DNA from 4 places in the Streptomyces sp. NPDC050264 genome. Region 1 is predicted to be linked to each of the others. Evidence: riboswitches for the same ligand, from Rfam matches in the RefSeq annotation. Region 1 holds a riboswitch; each other region holds the start of a gene.

Region 1 (4,421 bases):
TCGAGGACGCGCGGAGCTTCTTCCGCACCTACTACGCGCCCAACAACGCCGTGCTCTCCGTAGTGGGCGACATCGACCCGGAAGAGACGCTGGCCTGGGTCGAGAAGTACTTCGGCTCGATCGCCGGTCACGAAGGCAAGCCCGCACCGCGCGACGGCGCCCTGCCCGAGGTGATCGGCGGGCAGCTGCGCGAGGTCGTCGAGGAGGAGGTCCCGGCGCGCGCCCTCATGGCGGCCTACCGGCTGCCCGAGGACGGCACGCGCGCGTGCGACGCCGCCGACCTCGCCCTGACGGTCCTCGGCGGCGGCGAGTCGTCGCGGCTCTACAACCGTCTCGTGCGCCGCGACCGCTCCGCGGTGGCCGCCGGGTTCGGGCTGCTGCGCCTGTCGGGCGCGCCCTCCCTGGGCTGGCTCGACGTGAAGACCTCCGGGGACGTCGAGGTGCCGGTCATCGAGGCCGCCGTCGACGAGGAGCTCACCCGGTTCGCCGAGGAGGGCCCCACGCCCGAGGAGATGGAGCGCGCCCAGGCCCAGTTGGAGCGCGAATGGCTGGACCGGCTCGGCACCGTGGCGGGCCGTGCGGACGAACTGTGCCGTTACGCCGTGCTGTTCGGCGACCCGCAGCTCGCCCTCACCGCCGTACAGCGCGTCCTCGCCGTGACCGCCGAGGAGGTCCAGGAGGTCGCCAAGGCCCGCCTGCGCCCCGACAACCGCGCGGTCCTCGTGTACGAGCCGACGGCCCCCGCTGAGCCCGACAACGAGAGCGACGAGAGCGACGAGGAGGCGGGCCGGTGACCGAACAGCTCGCGACCATGGACTTCCATTCCCAGCCCCAGGCAGGCGTGGCCAAGCCGTGGGCGTTCCCCGCCCCGGAGCGCGGCCGGCTCGCCAACGGCCTGACCGTGCTGCGCTGTCACCGCCCCGGCCAGCAGGTCGTCGCCGTGGAGATCAACCTGGACGCGCCGCTGGACGCCGAGCCCGCGGGTCTCGACGGCGTGGCCACGATCATGGCGCGTGCCTTCAACGAAGGCACCGACAAGCACTCCGCGGAGGAGTTCGCGGCCGAACTGGAACGTTGCGGCGCCACGTTGGACGCGCACGCCGACCACCCGGGCGTCCGCGTCTCCCTGGAGGTGCCCGTCTCGCGCCTTCCGAAGGGCCTGGCCCTGCTGGCCGACGCCCTGCGGGCGCCCGCCTTCTCGGACAGCGAGATCGAGCGTCTCGTGCGCAACCGGCTGGACGAGATCCCGCACGAGAGCGCCAACCCGGGCCGCCGTGCCGCCAAGGAGCTCTCCAAGCAGCTCTTCCCGGCCGGCGCGCGTATGTCGCGCCCGCGCCAGGGCAGCGAGGAGACCGTCACCGCCATCGACGCGGCGGCCGTGCGCGCCTTCTACGAGAAGCACGTACGCCCCGCCACCGCGACGGTCGTCGTGGTCGGCGACCTGACGGACACCGACCTCGACACCCTTCTCGAGGACACGCTCGGCGCCTGGACGGGCGACACGACGGAGCCCCGCCCCCTCCCGCCCGTCACCGCGGACGACACCGGCCGGGTCATCGTCGTGGACCGCCCGGGAGCGGTGCAGACACAGCTGCTCATCGGCCGCATCGGGCCCGACAAGCACGACCGTGTGTGGGCCGCGCAGATCCTCGGCACGTACTGCCTCGGCGGCACGCTCACCTCGCGCCTGGACCGCGTCCTGCGCGAGGAAAAGGGCTACACCTACGGTGTGCGCTCCTTCGCCCAGGTGCTGCGTTCCGCGCCGGACGGGACGGGTGCGGCGATGCTCGCCATCAGCGGCTCCGTGGACACCCCGAACACCGGGCCCGCGCTCGACGACCTCTGGAAGGTGCTGCGCACGCTGGCGGCGGAGGGCCTCACGGACGCCGAACGGGACACCGCGGTGCAGAACTTGGTGGGTGTGGCCCCGCTCAAGTTCGAGACCGCCGCGGCCGTCGCGGGCACCCTCGCCGACCAGGTCGAGCAGCAGCTGCCGGACGACTTCCAGGCCCGGCTGTACCGTCAACTCGCCGAGACGGGCACCGTGGAGGCCACCGCGGCCGTCGTGAGCGCCTTCCCGGCGGACCGTCTGGTGACGATCCTGGTGGGCGACGCCGCGCAGATCGAGGAGCCCGTCAGGGCCCTCGGTATCGGCGAGGTGACGGTGGTCACCGGCTGACCGCACTCCCGTACGTCGTACGAAGCCCCGGAGGCCGCTGGAACTCGAGCAGCGGTCACCGGGGCTTCGTGCTGGCGCGCACGTTCGTCCCCGATCGACCATGGATCTCTTATGTCCGAATTGGGGCGGAGGTTGCCTGTCTGCCCTGTGGCGTGCACTACAAAACACAGGATCCGTTTGTTGCTGAAAAGATGTTCCGCTTAGCGTCGGTCCGGCTGTTCGCCAGACACGCGTCGCGCCCGCGACACCGGACAGTCATCGCCGAGTCCCCCACGGCGCGAGCCAGGGGAGCCGGGGACCCACCGCAGTCCCTGGGGTGAATCGGGCGCTCTTCCCGTAAGGGGAGGGAGCCCGTAGGAGACCTTCCTGCTCCGAACCCGTCAGCTAACCCGGTAGGCGAGAGGGAAGGAAAGGATCAGCCACTACATGGCGTTCACCCGTGCCACCGGGAAGCACCGTCGCCCGAGCCGTCTCACGCGTACCACCGCGCAGGTCGCCGGAGTCGCGGCCCTCACCACGACCGGTGTCATCGGCGGCCTTGCCGCCCCGGCTCTCGCCGCCGACAACGCGGTCCCCGAGCAGAACGGACTGACGCAGGCCATCGCCATCGGCGACTCCCTGGCCGCCCAGATCGACGCGCAGGCAGTCGCACAGAAGAAGGCCGCCGACGAGGCCGCCGCCAAGAAGAAGGCCGAAGCCGAGGCCAAGAAGAAGGCCGAGGAGGCCAAGCGCGAGGCCGAGGCGAAGGCCAAGAAGGAGCGCGAGGCCAAGGAGCGCGCCGCCCGTGAGGCCGAGCGCAAGCGCCTCAACACCTTCGTGGCGCCGATCTCCGGTTCCTACGTCTCCACCGCCTACAAGGCGAGCAGTGGCCTGTGGTCCTCCGGCAGCCACACCGGCATCGACTTCCACGCGGCGAGCGGCACTTCGGTGCACGCCGTCGGCTCCGGCACTGTCGTCGAAGCCGGCTGGGGCGGCGCGTACGGCAACAACGTCGTGATCAAGATGAACGACGGCACGTTCACCCAGTACGGTCACCTGTCGTCCATCGGTGTCTCCGTCGGCCAGGCGGTCACCCCCGGACAGCAGATAGCCCTCTCCGGTGCCACTGGCAACGCCACGGGCCCGCACCTTCACTTCGAGGCCCGCACGACCGCCGAGTACGGATCGGACATGGACCCCGTCGCGTACCTGCGCTCCCACGGAGTGAACGTCTGACGTCTCCGCGACACCACGCGAAAGCCCCGGCTCATCGAGCCGGGGCTTTCGCGTGCGTGAACCGTTTCTGGCCAAAAAATATCCATGGATTCCGACCTCCCGTCGGAAATTCATGAACGGTGGAATAGAGTCACTGGGCAAGCGCGCCGAACGGGTGCCCATCGCGCTTGCACAAGCGTCGATCGACCGCGTTTTTCGCGGGGATTAAGACGGAGGTCGGGTCATGCGCATTCCCGCGCACTCGGTATGCACGGCGATCCGCGACGACATCGTCGCGGGTGTCTACGAGCGCGGCGGCAAGCTGACCGAGGAACTGCTCGCGCGCCGCTACGGGGTCTCGCGCGTGCCGGTCCGCGAGGCGCTGCGCACCCTGGAGGCCGAGGGCTTCGTCGTCACGCGGCGCCATGCGGGCGCGTGCGTGGCGGAGCCCACCGAGCAGGAGGCGGCCGACCTCCTGGAGATCCGCATGATGCTCGAACCCCTGGGCGCCGCACGCGCCGCACAGCGCCGCACCGAGGCCCATCTCAAAGTCCTGCGCGGCCTCGTCAGGCTGGGCCAGGAGCGTTCCAGGCGTGGTCAGAGCGAGGATCTGCGCTCTCTGGGCGGCTGGTTCCACGAGACCCTCGCGCAGGCCTCCGGCAGCCCCGGCCTGATCACCCTGCTCACCCAGCTCCGGCACAAGATCGCTTGGATGTACGCCGTGGAGAGCCCGAGCCGGCCGGCCGAGTCCTGGGCCGAGCACGGCGCCATCGTGGACGCGGTGGCCCGTGGCGACGCCGAGCGCGCCCGCGCCCTGACCGCTGCGCACACGGAGCGCGCCACGACGGCCCACCGGCTGCGCGTTCCCCATGCGGGCGAGCGTGTGAGGACTTCGCAACATGCCGTAAACACGGCGGGGCTCCGTCATTAACAGGGGAGTCGTATACAAAGAAGTGCGGTATTCACTGAATGGCCGCGGAGCGTATTCGGCTGCCCAGATTATTGACGGTCGGCGCGGTGTAATTCCGATGTCCGAACCGGCGCGCGT
Region 2 (4,421 bases), on a different contig from region 1:
GCGGGACATGCCTTCGCCGCCTTCGTCTACCTGCTGTTCACGCTGGGCGGGGGCCAGTAGCGCGGCTCAGACGAGGAGGCGCTCGCGCAGCCGGTCGCGGTCGGCCGCGGTGAGCCCCAGACCCTCTTCGAAGTAGCGGTCCGCGCCGCCCCAGGTCTGCTCGATGGTCTCGAAGGCCGCGTGCAGGTAGGCGGCGCGGGCGTCGAAGAGCGGGCTGAGCAACTCCATGACCTCGGGGGAGTAGGCGTCGCTCGCCGCGCTGCTGCGGCGCACCTTGTAGCGGCGGTGCTTCGCGTTCGACTCCAGGTAGTCCGTCTCGATGGCGTCGCGCTCCACGCCGACGGCGAGCAGCGTCACCGCGATCGACAGGCCCGCGCGGTCCTTGCCCGCCGCGCAGTGCATCAGGGCGGGCACGCTGTCCTCGGCGAGCGCGTGCAGCACGCGGCTGTGCTCGGCGGTGCGCAGGGAGATGATCGAGCGGTACGACGTGATCATGCGGTTCGCCGCGCGGCCTTCGGACAGGAGGGTGCGCAGCTGGTCTATGTCCCCGTCGCGGACCATCTGCCAGAACTCGGCGCCGTCGGCGGGGTCGGTCAGCGGCAGGTTCACATTGCGCACGCCCGGCAGTTCGACGTCGGCGCCCTCGAGGCGCTGGTCCGCGGCGTTGCGGAAGTCGAAGACGGTGTGCAGGCCGAGCCCGGCGAGGAACGCCGCGTCCTCGGCGGTGGCGTGGGCGAGATGGCCGCTGCGGTAGAGCACGCCCGGACGCACGCGCCGGCCGTCCACGGTCGGGAGACCGCCCACATCGCGGAAGTTGCGCACTCCGGACAGCTCGGGCTCGGTGGACGGGGCGTGCTGTGTCACGGGGGCTCCTCCCGGTCGGGCTCCGGCGTCGCTCGCCGGCGGACGCGCTCCTGACGATACGACACGGGTTCCCGAGTAAACCATCTGTCCGTTTTGCTCATACTTCACATCAACCGTCCGTAAATAAAGGGACATTGGGTACAGGCGCGTGAGCAGGCTCATAGCCGTAACGGTCCGTGGTGGCCGCCGGAAATTCTCTTCCTCTGAATTCCTGAAAGTAAGGCGCCGGCAAAGCCCCTGAGTCGACGCAGGGTGACACAGAAAACGCCCAGACGATCAAGAAAGCGGACCCAGAGGTGATTTCGGCGCTTGTCACCGCCTTTCGCGCTGCCTTACGGTCGCCACTCACTCCGGACGGAACGCCTAGTCCTGCCACCGCCCGGAATTCCGAACAACGACCCGTGACGGCAGGAACGGGGGACCCACAGGCAGTGCGCCGCCGAGGGAATTCCCCATGCGGCTAGGGGTGAAGTCGTGTCCGTGAAAGGGCCCGGCCGGGCAGCTCCAGCCCGAACCCGACAGCTCACCTCGTAGGCGACGGAGAGGAAACTCGTCATGCCCGCCAAGGGAAAGCACCGCCGCCCCAAGTCCCAGCGCGTCACCCGCGCCGCCGCCGTCGCGTCGGCCGGTGGCGCCGCGCTCGCCCTGCCGCTCATCGGTGCCACCGGCGCCCACGCGGCGACCGACTCCGCCTCGACCGACGCGAAGACGTACACCGTCAAGTCCGGTGACACGCTCTCGAAGATCGCCGACGCGCAGAACGTCGACGGCGGCTGGCAGAAGCTGTACGACGCCAACAAGGACGTCGTCGGCTCCGACGCGGGCGTCATCAAGCCGGGCATGAAGCTCACCCTGAACGGCGCGGCCGCGAGCACCGCCTCGGCCTCCCGGGCGAGCAGCACCGCGGACTTCGTGAAGCCCGTCGACGGCTCCATCGGCACGCCGTACCACTCGTCCGGTTCCATGTGGTCCAGCGGCTACCACACCGGCACCGACTTTGTCGTGCCCACCGGCACCGCCATCAAGGCGGTCGGCGCCGGCACCGTCGTCTCGGCCGGCTGGGACGGCGCCTACGGCAACGAGGTCGTCATCCAGCACGCCGACGGCCGCTACTCCCAGTACGCCCACATGTCCTCGCTCGGCGTCTCCGCGGGGCAGACCGTGACCGCGGGCCAGCAGATCGGCCTCTCCGGCGCCACCGGCAACGTGACCGGCCCGCACCTGCACTTCGAGATCCGTACGTCCCCGAGCTACGGCTCGGACGTCGACCCGCTGGCGTACCTGCGCGAGCACGGCGTCTCGATCTGATTCGAGCGCGATCCGATCGGCTCCCGGGTTATTCCCCGGGAGCCGAGTGCGTTTTCTCACCGCTCGTCAACCCCTGGTTACGGTCGCGTAGGCCACACCCGAGGGTGAAAGATGTGTGGTCGTGGCAAACGAATCGAGATCATTCAGCGGCGGCACGATTCGGTCCTACGCGGCGGTGGGGGACAGCTTCACCGAAGGCGTCGGGGACCCCGGGCCGGACGGCAGCTTCGTGGGGTGGGCCGACCGGCTCGCCGTCCTCCTGGACGACCGCGTGGCCGAGGACACCTTCCAGTACGCGAACCTCGCCGTGCGCGGCAAGCTCATCGACCAGATCGTCGAGGACCAGGTCCCGCGGGCCGTCGAGCTCGCCCCCGACCTGGTGACGCTGGTCGCGGGCGGCAACGACATCATCCGGCCCGGCACCGACCCGGACGACGTGGCCGAGCGCTTCGAGAAGGCCGTGGCACGCCTCGCCGGGGCCGCCGGGACCGTCATGGTCGCCACCGGCTTCGACACCCGCGACGTGGCCGTCCTCAAGCACATGCGCGGCAAGATCGCCACGTACAACATGCACATCCGCGCGATCGCCGACCGCTACGGCTGCCCGGTGCTCGACCTGTGGTCCCTCAGGTCCATCCAGGACCGCCGGGCCTGGGACGAGGACCGCCTCCACCTGTCCGCCGAGGGACACACCCGGGTCGCCCTGCGCGCGGGGCAGGCGCTCGGTGTCGACGTGCCCGCCGACCCGGAGCAGGCCTGGCCGCTGCTCCCGCCGCGCGGCACGTTCGAGGTGCGGCGCGACGACATCCACTGGGCGCGCGAGTTCCTGGTGCCGTGGATCGGGCGGCGGCTGCGCGGGGAGTCCTCCGGCGACCGCGTGGTGGCCAAGGGCTTCGTGGACCCGCACACGATCAAGATGCATCTGGAGTCCGCGTCCTGATCCCTCCGCTCCCCGATGAACCCGTCTGATTGTCGTTCTGATCCCCGACGGGGTGACCGGGCGGAGTGGCGTGACGGGGCCGGGCGGGTGCGGGTGCTGGGATGTCGGCTGCCCGCCGCGCCGGCGGGCCCGACCGGGAAGGACCCCGATCCCATGTCTGCACTGCCTCTACGCACCCGGCACCGTGCCGCCCTCGCCGGAGCCCTGCTCGCCGTCATGCTGCCGGCGGTGCCCGCCGCCGCCGCGCCGGAGGCACCGGCCGCCGCCGCCGTCGCGGCGCCGAAACCCGCGACCCTGACGGTGACCGGTGAGGGCCGGGCCAGTACGGCCCCGGACATGGCGACCGTGACGGCGGGCGTCGAGGCCACCGGGCCCACGGCCAAGGACGCCCTGGCCGCCCAGAGCCGCGCCGCGGACGCGCTGCCCGCCGCGGCGCGCGAGGCGGGCGTCGCCGACCGGGACATCCGCACGGACCACCTCGCCGTCTCGGCCGTGTACGAGACCGGTCCCGAGCCGGGCGCGACGACGCGGGTCATCGGTTACCGGGCCGTGCAGTCGTTCTCCGTCAAGGTCCGCGACGTACGGCGGACCGGCGAGGTCATCCAGGCGATCACGGACGCGACCGGCGACGCCGTCCGGGTCGACGCGGTCGTCTTCGACGTCGCCGACCCGAGCCGGCTGCGCGCCGCCGCCCGGGCCGCCGCGCACACCGACGCCCACGAAAAGGCCGTGCAGTACGCCGAGTTGAGCGGGCACCGGCTCGGCCGGCTCGTCTCGCTGACGGAGGGCGCGAGCGGCCGCCCCCGGCCGGTGGAGGTACCCCCCGCGGCCTTCGAACAGTCGGCGGCGAAGGTCCCGGTGGCGCCCGGCGAGATCGAGGACGAGGTGAGCGTGACGGCGGTGTACGAGCTGAACTGACAGCCACTGCGCCGGCATGCGCTGTGCCGCGCTGTCGTCTACGGCAGACCCTGGACCGGCTGGCGCGTCAACTCCGCCCGGTCCAGGCCCAGTTCACGGGCGAGCGCTTCGTCCACCCACTCTTGCGTGCGGGCCCGGGAGACCGCCCCCTCGTACGCCGTCATCTGCACGGCGAGCCCGTCGAGCAGGGCCGTCAGGCGCAGCGCCGTCGCCGTCGGGTCGGGGCAGGTGAACTCGCCCGCCGCGACGCCCTCCGCGACGACCTCGGTGAGCGCGGCCTTCCAGCGCTTGTCGAGGTCGCGGGTGACCTCGCGCAGCGCCGGTTCGCGCAAGGACGCCGCCCAGCCCTCGATCCACAGCCGCCAGCCCTTGGCCCGACCCGTCGGCGCGT
Region 3 (4,421 bases), on a different contig from region 1:
AGCCGGCCTCCTTGATCGCCTCGACGATGAGGTCGAGGGCCGCGCGGTTCGACTCCAGGTTCGGGGCGAAGCCGCCCTCGTCGCCGAGACCGGTGGACAGGCCCTTGGTCTTCAGCACCTTCTTGAGGGTGTGGTAGACCTCGGTGCCCCAGCGCAGCGCCTCGGAGAAGGACTCCGCGCCGATCGGGGCGATCATGAACTCCTGGATGTCGACGTTGGAGTCGGCGTGCGACCCACCGTTCAGGATGTTCATCATCGGGACGGGCAGCAGGTGCGCGTTCGGGCCACCGAGGTAGCGGAACAGCGGCAGGTCGCTGGCCTCGGACGCGGCGTGCGCGACGGCGAGGGAGACGCCCAGGATGGCGTTGGCGCCGAGCGAGCCCTTGTTGTCGGTGGCGTCCAGGTCGAACATCGCCTGGTCGATCAGGCGCTGCTCGGTGGCGTCGTAGCCGACGAGCTCCGGGCCGATCTGCTCGATGACGGCGAGGACGGCCTTCTCGACGCCCTTGCCCTGGTAACGGTTGGGGTCACCGTCACGGAGTTCGATGGCCTCGAAGGCACCGGTGGAGGCGCCGGACGGAACAGCAGCACGACCCGTGCTGCCGTCGTCGAGGCCGACCTCGACCTCGACCGTGGGGTTGCCTCGGGAGTCCAGGATTTCCCGGGCTACGACGACGTCGATGGACGGCACGAGCATCTCCTTCTGGGATGTGACACAACAATGCGGGCGGCTTGGCCCGCACCCATGAGCGTAACCGGCTCCGAGGCATCGGCCAGCCGACCGCCCGTCCTGTGGACAACGCCGACAGCGAAATGTTCCTTAACGGAACAAAGACAGCGACCTCCGTCCCGGATGCCGGGACGGAGGTCGCCGAAATGAGCGGCCCGCGGGGACGGGGGCGGCGTCCGGACCCCGCATCCGCCGATGCCGGGTCCACATCCCCCTGCGAGTCCCTATAAGAAGGGGGCTTACTTCAGGTGCAGCTGCTGACCCGGGTAGATCAGGTCGGCGTTGCTGACGATGTCCTTGTTGAGCTTGAACACCTTCTGCCAGTTGGTGTCGTGCGCCTCGGCGATCTTGCTGAGCGTGTCGCCGGTCTTCACCTTGTACTCGCCGTCGCCCTTCTCGACCTTCTTGCCGGTCGGGGTGGTGACGGTGTCCTTCTTCGACTCCTGCTGCTGCGGCTGCTCGCGCTGCTCGGAGCGGGTCGTCGTGGAGGACTCGGAGCGCTCCTGCTGCTGCGGCTGGGACTGCTGCGAGGAGTCCGCCGAGGAGTCCGCCGGGGCGGAGTTGCTCGTGTCGGCGCCGGACAGGCCCACACCACAGCTCGGCCAGGCACCCTTGCCCTGCGCCGCGAGAACCTTCTCGGCGACCGATATCTGCTGCGCCTTGGACGCCTGGTCGGCGGAGGACGCGTAGGAGGTGCCGCCGTACGCGGCCCAGGTGGAGGACGAGAACTGGAGGCCACCGTAGTAACCGTTGCCCGTGTTGATGGACCAGTCGCCACCGGACTCGCAGCTCGCGACCTGGTCCCACTCGGAGGTGGAGGCGGCGGAGGCCGAGGTGGCACCCATCAGCGGAACGGCGACAGCGGCACCGGCGACACCAGCGAGCGTGGCGACGCGGACGGCCTTGGACGGGCGGCGGTGCTTGCCCTTGCTGGAAAGCAGCATGGAGAGATCCCCTCACCGACGCCTACGAGGTGAGCTGTCGGGTTCGGACCAGTGAGTGTCCGGCCGCGCATCCTTGTGCGCGGCTTAACCCCAAGCCGGTTTCCCGGCACTTACCTTGGGTCCCCCGCTCCTGCCTACGGCGCTGACGCGTCGACTGTTCCCGTACGGACGTCGGCAGGATTCGGCGTGACGTCCATCGGGGCCCGCTGTGGCGAGCGGTGACGACGTTAAGCAGGCGATCCGCCCGATTTCAAAGACGATCAGGGTGTTTGAGACTCATGTCTCACTCTCGCAAAAGTGGACATACGCACCCCAACCGTCCCCGAACTCCCGCTACTTTTCGACCGATTCGAGGCCAAGATCCAGACTCTGACCAGGAAGAATGAGGTCGGGGTCGGAACCCACCGTCTTCTTGTTCAGGTCGTAGAGCGCATCCCACCCGCCGTGGACGTCCTGAGCGTCCGCGATGTCCCAGAGACTGTCGCCGGAACGGACCGTGTACGTCCCGCCGGTGCGCACCTCCTCGCGCGAGGCGTGCCGCCCGTCGGAGGTACGGGAGTCGGAGGTGTCGTCGGCGGCGGGGTCGCCACGATGGCGGCCGGCGGTGTCGGACCCGGACTCACCGGAAGCGGCGTCCGAGGGGGACGGCGTCGCGGAGGAAGTGGGGTCGGACCGACCGGGCTTGCCGGCACTGTCGGAGCTTTCGCCGTCATCGCCTGCGGCTTCATCGGTCGAGCCGTCGCTCGCCTCGCCACTCGCCTCGTCGCCGGGGTCGCCACTCGCCGTGTCACCCGAGGTATCCGCCGAGCTGCCGGCTGACGGGGCGTCCGACGCGTCGATACCCACGGACGGGTCGGACGAGCCCGACCCGTCGTGATTCTTCTCTCCCGAATCGGCCGAGTCGTCCGATTCGGACGGCTTCGGGGAGACGCTCGCGCCCGGGTCGACATCGGCCGACTCGTCGCCCTGGGTGAGACCCGCCACGATCGAGCAGCTCGGCCAGGCGTTGGGGCCCTTGGCGTCGAGGACCTTCTCGGCGACGGCTATCTGCTGCGAGCGGCTGGCCTCGTCGGCGCTCGGGGCGTAGTCGAGGCCGCCGTACTGCTCCCACACCTCCTGGGTGAACTGCAGTCCGCCGTAGTACCCGTTGCCCGCGTCCAGGCTCCACTGCCCGCCGGACTCGCACTCGGCGAGCTTGTCCCAGGTGGTGGTGGAGGCGGCGCTCGCGCTGGTCGCGGCGAGCAGCGGGATCGCGATGGCGCTGCCTGTGACGCCGACGGCGACGACGAGAGCAGGGGCCTGACGGGGGCGACGGTGTCGACCGTTCCCGGAGAGCATGCGGTTGCCTTTCGCGAGACTGATGCAGCAGCACGCGACAGGGTGATGTGGTGGTGCTTGTTGTGCATGTGTCGCGATGACTGGTGAACGTAGCGGGACTCGAACGCTTGTCACAAGTCGATGCAGCGCAGATCACGTCAAAGTCACAGAGTTGACGGAGCGTCAGTTCGGCGGCCCGATATGAAGTCCGCCGCCCGGTCGGCTCATGGGCCTTGACTTGGCATGAACTCATTCCGCGAGCGGCCGGGAGCGGCGCCGCAGGTGACCTCCAGTGCCGGAACCAATTGCTCGCGCTGAGCTTCGGTCCCTCCGCCGCTCGCATTCAGTACGTGCGTCAGCGGGGCCCGGAACCCCCTCTTGACCCAGGAGTTCTGACGGTCCTTGACCAGTGCTGGCGCGCCGCACTGCTCCGGAGGCTCACCCCACAGACACCCAGTGCGCAGCCGGTGGAGGATGCCGTTCAGCTGCGTCCGGATGCCTACAGGTCCGCGGGCGAACTGACGCCTCGGAAAGAAAGCCGCCATCGCTTCTTCCGCCAACGCCCACTGCGACGCGGTCACCTCGGCAGGCACGAGCACACCTGTCCGCATGTGCCACTCCGTCACCTCGCACCCCACTCCGGTCCGCTGCCGCACCCGCTCAAGAGGCGTGGCCCGCACATCCAGAACGTTGCATACTCGGCGCAGCTCTGGCCGGCTCTGGGGCCGCTCGTCTTAAGGGGAACTCGACGCCCGGCCGGGCTGTTCACGGTCGAATCCATGATTTCCGGCCGGCCACCCATGTCGGGATACCGCGAGCGCGGTCCGCGCCGACTCCGGTTACGGTCACCTGGTGAACGCCCCGAATACCGCACCCGAACTCTTCACCTGGGAGTTCGCGACCGACCCCTATCCGGCATACGCCTGGCTCCGGGAGCACTCCCCCGTCCACTGGACGAAGCTCCCCAGCGGAGTCGAGGCGTGGCTCGTGACCCGCTATGGCGACGCGCGCCAAGCCCTCGCGGACGGCCGGCTGTCGAAGAACCCCGATCACCACGCCGACGACGCCCAGGGCAAGAACAGAACCGGCATCCCCGGTGAGCGCAGCGCCAACCTCATGACGCATCTGCTCAACATCGACCCACCGGACCACACCCGGCTGCGGCGCCTCGTATCCAAAGCGTTCACCCCACGCCGCGTCGCTCAATTCACGCCACGGGTACAGGAGTTGGCCGACGGCCTCATCGACCGGTTCGCGGGCGCCGGTGAGGCCGATCTGATCCACGACTTCGCGTTCCCGCTCCCGATCTACGCGATCTGCGACCTCCTCGGTGTCCCTGCCGAGGACCAGGATGACTTCCGCGACTGGGCGGGCATGATGATCCGGCACGGCGGAGGGCCTCGTGGCGGGGTCGCCCGTTCCGTCAAGAA
Region 4 (4,421 bases), on a different contig from region 1:
GAGGGCGGCACGGGCTCGGGGCTGATTCCGTCGCCACGCGTGCCTTTCTCCGCGTGCTGCCCCTGTTGATGATCACGGGCGGTGCGGTCTACGAATATTTCACCCCGTCCGGATTCGCCGGCTCCCCGCTGTTCAGCGCCGCGCCCCTGGTCGTCGCCCCGTTCTTCTCGCTGGGCAGCACGATCATGGCCGGGGTCGTGTCGATCGGCGCCATCGTCGCCGTACACCTCCGGTACTCGTTCCACTCCGACGTCTACACCGAGATGGCCACCGTGGCCACGGTGTGCGTCCTGGCCTGCTTCATCAACCGGATCGTGCGCCGCGGCGACGAGCAGCTCGCCTCCGCGCGGCAGATCGCGGAGGCGGCCCAGCTCGCGGTGTTGCCGGAGCCTGCCGGGCGGATCGGCGGCCTGGCCATCGCGGCCCGGTACGAGGCGGCGCAGGCCGACGCGTTCATCGGCGGTGACCTGTACGCGGTGCAGGACACTCCGCACGGCGTGCGGCTCGTCGTCGGGGATGTGCGCGGCAAGGGCATGGGCGCGGTCGCCGCCGTGGCCGTCGTCATCGGCGCGTTCCGGGAGGCCGCCGAGCAGGAGGGCAGCCTGGAGGCGGTCGCCCAGCGCCTGGAGCGGGCGCTGGCCCGGGAGGGCGGGCGGCGCCGCGGCATCGACGACTTCGAGGGCTTCACCACCGCGGTGCTCGCCGAGATCCCGCACGGCGGCGACCTCCTGCGCATCCTCAACCGCGGCCATCCCGAGCCGATCGTGCTGCTCGAGGACGGCACGGTCCAGGTGGTCGAGCCGGCCGAGGCGGCGCTGCCGCTCGGCCTGGGCGAGCTCGGTTCCTGGCCGGACCGGGCCACCGAGGCCAGGTTCCCGCCCGCGGCGACGCTGCTGCTCTACACCGACGGGCTCTCCGAGGCGCGCAACGCGAAGGGCGTCTTCTACGACCCCGCGACCCGGCTCGCCGGGCGCCTCTTCCCGGGGCCGGGGGAGCTCCTCGCGACCCTGGCCGAAGAGGTGCGCCTGCACACCGGGGGCGGCGCCTCCGACGACATGGCGCTGCTCGCCGTACGGCGTCCTTGATCAATGTCACGAGCGGTGACCGGACGACACCGCTGCGCATAACAATTGACACTACGTCAGAAACGGGCGGGTTTGGCGTGCGTCAAAACCGACGGTCAACTCGCCCGATTCCGCCCACTGGTGCCCCGTTAAGTCCCGGCCGTGAACGTGAACGATCAATGGGAACGGCTTGGAATTACTGTCTGCTGTCTATTAACGTTCGATAACGCAGCGCGGTCGTCCCAGCCGTCACAAGCGACGGCTCCGTGCGCACACGCTTAATCCCGCAAGGGAGCCGGGGAACCACCAACTTGGGGTGAATCAGGCATCGTTCCGACGTTTTTCGGGCGTCGGGCCGTGCTCGTAGGAGACCTTCCTGCTCCGAACCCGTCAGCTAACCCGGTAGGCGAGAAGGAAGGAAAGGAGAGCGCCCCCGTGGCGTCGAACCGTCCTGCCCCCGAGTTCTCCGCATTCTCCGCCGAGCCCGCCGATGGCGGGTTCGGTGTCGAGCAGGAGAGCTGGGAGGAGTGGAATCCCACCGAGGAGTCCGTCCGTCCCGTCCGCGGCAAACACCGCGTAGCCCGGCAGCGCGGTGGGCTCGCGCGCAGCTCCACGGTCCTCGGCGTCGGCGTGATCGCCGCCGTCGGCGCGGGCGGCATCGCCAGCGCGCAGGGCGGCAAGCCCGCGGTCCACATCTCCATGCCCGACCTCTCCGCCGTCAAGGACTCGCTGCCCGAGGCCAAGTCGCTGCCCGGCGTGGGCGCGCTCATATCCGGCGGTTCCGACTCCTCGTCCGGAGCGTCCTCGGCCAGCCCGCTCACCACGATGAGCAACGGGCAGTCGGACGCGGGCGAGACGCTGCGGGCCCGCATCATGCAGCAGGCCGAGACCCAGCAGGACGCCGCCGACGCCACGGCGCAGGCCGCCGCCGAGGAGGCCGCCGCCAAGCAGGCAGCCGAGGAGGCATCGGCAAAGCAGGAGAAGGCCGAGGCCAAGGCCGCTGCCGACAAGAAGAAGGCGGAGGCGGAGGCCAAGAAGAAGGCCGAGGCCGAGCGGCTCGCCAAGCTGGCCAAGAGCTTCAAGCTCCCCGTCGCCTCGTACACGATCACCGGCACCTTCGGGCAGCCCGGAGCCATGTGGTCCTCCGGCTACCACACGGGCCTGGACTTCGCGGCCTCCACCGGTACGCCGATCTACGCCGTCCACAGCGGCACCGTCACCGAGGCCGGCTGGGCGGGCGCGTACGGCTACCGCACGATCATCACCCTCGACGACGGCACCGAGCTGTGGTTCTGCCACCAGTCCTCGGTCAACGTCAGCGCCGGGCAGAAGGTCTCCACCGGCGACGTCATCGGGCGCGTGGGCGCCACCGGCAACGTCACCGGACCCCACCTGCACCTGGAGGTCCACCCCGGCGGGGACGCCACCGGCATCGACCCGGCGGCGTGGCTGCGCGGCAAGGGCCTCACGCCCTGAGTCCGGTCCGTCCCTGCGGAACACCGTCGATGGAATAGCGGGTTCCGTAGGGGCGTTGAACGACGAATGACTTCTTCTCCCTCTCTGCGCAAGCTCGGCTCCTCCGATCTGGAGGTCTTCCCGCTCTCCCTCGGGGGGAACGTGTTCGGCTGGACCGCCGACGAGGCCGCCTCCTTCGCGGTGCTCGACGCCTACACCGCCGGCGGCGGCAACTTCATCGACACGGCAGACTCGTACTCGGCCTGGATCGAGGGCAACGAGGGCGGCGAGTCGGAGACCGTCATCGGCAAGTGGCTCAAGGCCCGCGGCAACCGTGACGACGTCGTCATCGCCACCAAGGTCGCCCGGCACCCCGACTTCCGGGGCCTGCGCGGCCCCAACATCAAGGCCGCCGCCGACGCCTCCCTCAAGCGCCTGGGCACCGACCGCATCGACCTGTACTACACGCACTTCGACGACGAGACGATCCCCGTCGAGGAGATCATCGGCGCGCTCGACGAGCTGGTGAAGGCGGGCAAGGTGCGTTCCATCGCCGCGTCGAACATCTCGCCCGAGCGCCTGCAGGAGTCCCTCGACTTCTCCGACCGCGAGGGCCTCGCCCGGTACGTCGCGATCCAGCCCCACTACAACCTCGTCTCCCGCGACACGTACGAGGGCGCCCGGCAGGACATCGCCTCCCGCGCGGGGCTCGCCGCCGTCCCGTACTACGCGCTCGCCTCCGGCTTCCTGACCGGGAAGTACCGGCCGGGCGTCACGGTCGACAGCGCGCGGGCCGGGGGTGCGGCCAAGCACCTGGAGACCGAGCGCGGGCAGAAGGTGCTGACCGCCCTCGACGCGATCGCGGAGGCCCGCGGCGCCGAGATCGCCACGGTCGCCCTGGCCTGGCTCGCCGCGCAGCCCACCGTGGCGGCGCCGATCGCGTCCGCGCGCACGGTCGAGCAGCTGCCCGCGCTCCTCGCGGTGGCCGACCTGGAGCTGACGGACGCGGAGCTCGGCCGCCTCACGGACGCCTCCGCCTAGGGGCCTGTCTTCGAACTCCCCTCGTCGCCCGGAGGGCGTGGCCGGGCAGAGGGGAGTTCGAAGACAGGCCCCTAGGAGCGGTACGGGTTGTACGCGGGGCCCTGGGGCATCGGCCCCGGCCCTGCGTACATCGGCGGCAGCCACACCGGGGCCGCGATCCGCGAGGCGTACGCGAGCGCGGAGCGCGCGTAGCCGCGCCGCTCCCACAGCGCGTCGAGCAACTCCCGCTCCCGTACGACGAAATCGGCGCCGGCCCGGCCCTTGCGGCCGCGGTGCCGGAGCAGCGCGAGCGCCGTCGCGTCCGCCTCGTACGCGGCGACCGCCGCCTCCGCCTCCTTGCCGCCGTAGTACGCGGCGTACTCCCGGGCCAGGCGGCGGGCCTTGAGCGAGCCCAGGGCGAACGGCTCGGGCGGCGCGAGCCAGCCCGCGGCGACGTATGCGGACAGCTCGTCGCGCACTGTGCGCAGCTCGCGGTGGCGCACGTACACCGCGAGCCAGGTGAGGAGGCCGAACACCGGCACCATGAACGCCGCGTACACCGCGAAGAACCCGTACTCGCCGAAGGACGACGATCCGTTCCAGAAGGCGTGCATGCCCATCGCGGCGAGCAGCCCGGCGAGCGGCAGCAGCATCCGGCGGACCCGGCCGCGCTCCGGTGTCATGATCGCGGCGAGCCCGAAACCGATGCCGGTGAGCACCGTGAACAGCGGGTGCGCGAACGGCGACATCACGATGCGCACGAAGAACGTCGCCGCCGTCACCGAGGTCAGGCCGGGACCCGTGCCGGTCAGCTGATCGGTGCCGAACGCGTTGCCCAGATACAGGATGTTCTCGGTGAACGCGAAGCCGGTCGCGGTGACC

What was found. A riboswitch is a leader RNA that binds a small molecule or an ion and turns the genes downstream of it on or off. The one in region 1 is predicted to bind cyclic di-AMP.
Positions count from the first base shown of each region.
Region 2: linked by a shared signal. The riboswitch ahead of AB0J02_RS04845 (LysM peptidoglycan-binding domain-containing M23 family metallopeptidase) and the one ahead of AB0J02_RS34710 (M23 family metallopeptidase) in region 1 are both predicted to bind cyclic di-AMP.
Region 3: linked by a shared signal. The riboswitch ahead of AB0J02_RS18765 (transglycosylase family protein) and the one ahead of AB0J02_RS34710 (M23 family metallopeptidase) in region 1 are both predicted to bind cyclic di-AMP.
Region 4: linked by a shared signal. The riboswitch ahead of AB0J02_RS35375 (M23 family metallopeptidase) and the one ahead of AB0J02_RS34710 (M23 family metallopeptidase) in region 1 are both predicted to bind cyclic di-AMP.

Region 1 covers NZ_JBFAKV010000025.1:138,094-142,514, forward strand. Annotated here, with positions in the region: gene AB0J02_RS34700 (pitrilysin family protein) at 1-794, shown strand, start outside; gene AB0J02_RS34705 (pitrilysin family protein) at 812-2,179, shown strand; cyclic di-AMP (ydaO/yuaA leader) riboswitch at 2,429-2,593, shown strand; gene AB0J02_RS34710 (M23 family metallopeptidase) at 2,606-3,394, shown strand; gene AB0J02_RS34715 (GntR family transcriptional regulator) at 3,618-4,304, shown strand.
Region 2 covers NZ_JBFAKV010000002.1:473,321-477,741, forward strand. Annotated here, with positions in the region: gene AB0J02_RS04835 (DUF6126 family protein) at 1-60, shown strand, start outside; gene AB0J02_RS04840 (tyrosine-protein phosphatase) at 67-864, opposite strand; cyclic di-AMP (ydaO/yuaA leader) riboswitch at 1,231-1,416, shown strand; gene AB0J02_RS04845 (LysM peptidoglycan-binding domain-containing M23 family metallopeptidase) at 1,420-2,172, shown strand; gene AB0J02_RS04850 (SGNH/GDSL hydrolase family protein) at 2,294-3,112, shown strand; gene AB0J02_RS04855 (SIMPL domain-containing protein) at 3,266-4,030, shown strand; gene AB0J02_RS04860 (TetR/AcrR family transcriptional regulator) at 4,069-4,421, opposite strand, start outside.
Region 3 covers NZ_JBFAKV010000009.1:256,663-261,083, reverse strand. Annotated here, with positions in the region: gene eno (phosphopyruvate hydratase) at 1-697, opposite strand, end outside; gene AB0J02_RS18765 (transglycosylase family protein) at 970-1,674, opposite strand; cyclic di-AMP (ydaO/yuaA leader) riboswitch at 1,679-1,826, opposite strand; gene AB0J02_RS18760 (transglycosylase family protein) at 2,008-3,012, opposite strand; gene AB0J02_RS18755 (transposase) at 3,216-3,602, opposite strand; gene AB0J02_RS18750 (cytochrome P450) at 3,844-4,421, shown strand, end outside.
Region 4 covers NZ_JBFAKV010000026.1:120,295-124,715, forward strand. Annotated here, with positions in the region: gene AB0J02_RS35370 (PP2C family protein-serine/threonine phosphatase) at 1-1,085, shown strand, start outside; cyclic di-AMP (ydaO/yuaA leader) riboswitch at 1,330-1,488, shown strand; gene AB0J02_RS35375 (M23 family metallopeptidase) at 1,500-2,540, shown strand; gene AB0J02_RS35380 (aldo/keto reductase) at 2,607-3,560, shown strand; gene AB0J02_RS35385 (PrsW family intramembrane metalloprotease) at 3,632-4,421, opposite strand, start outside.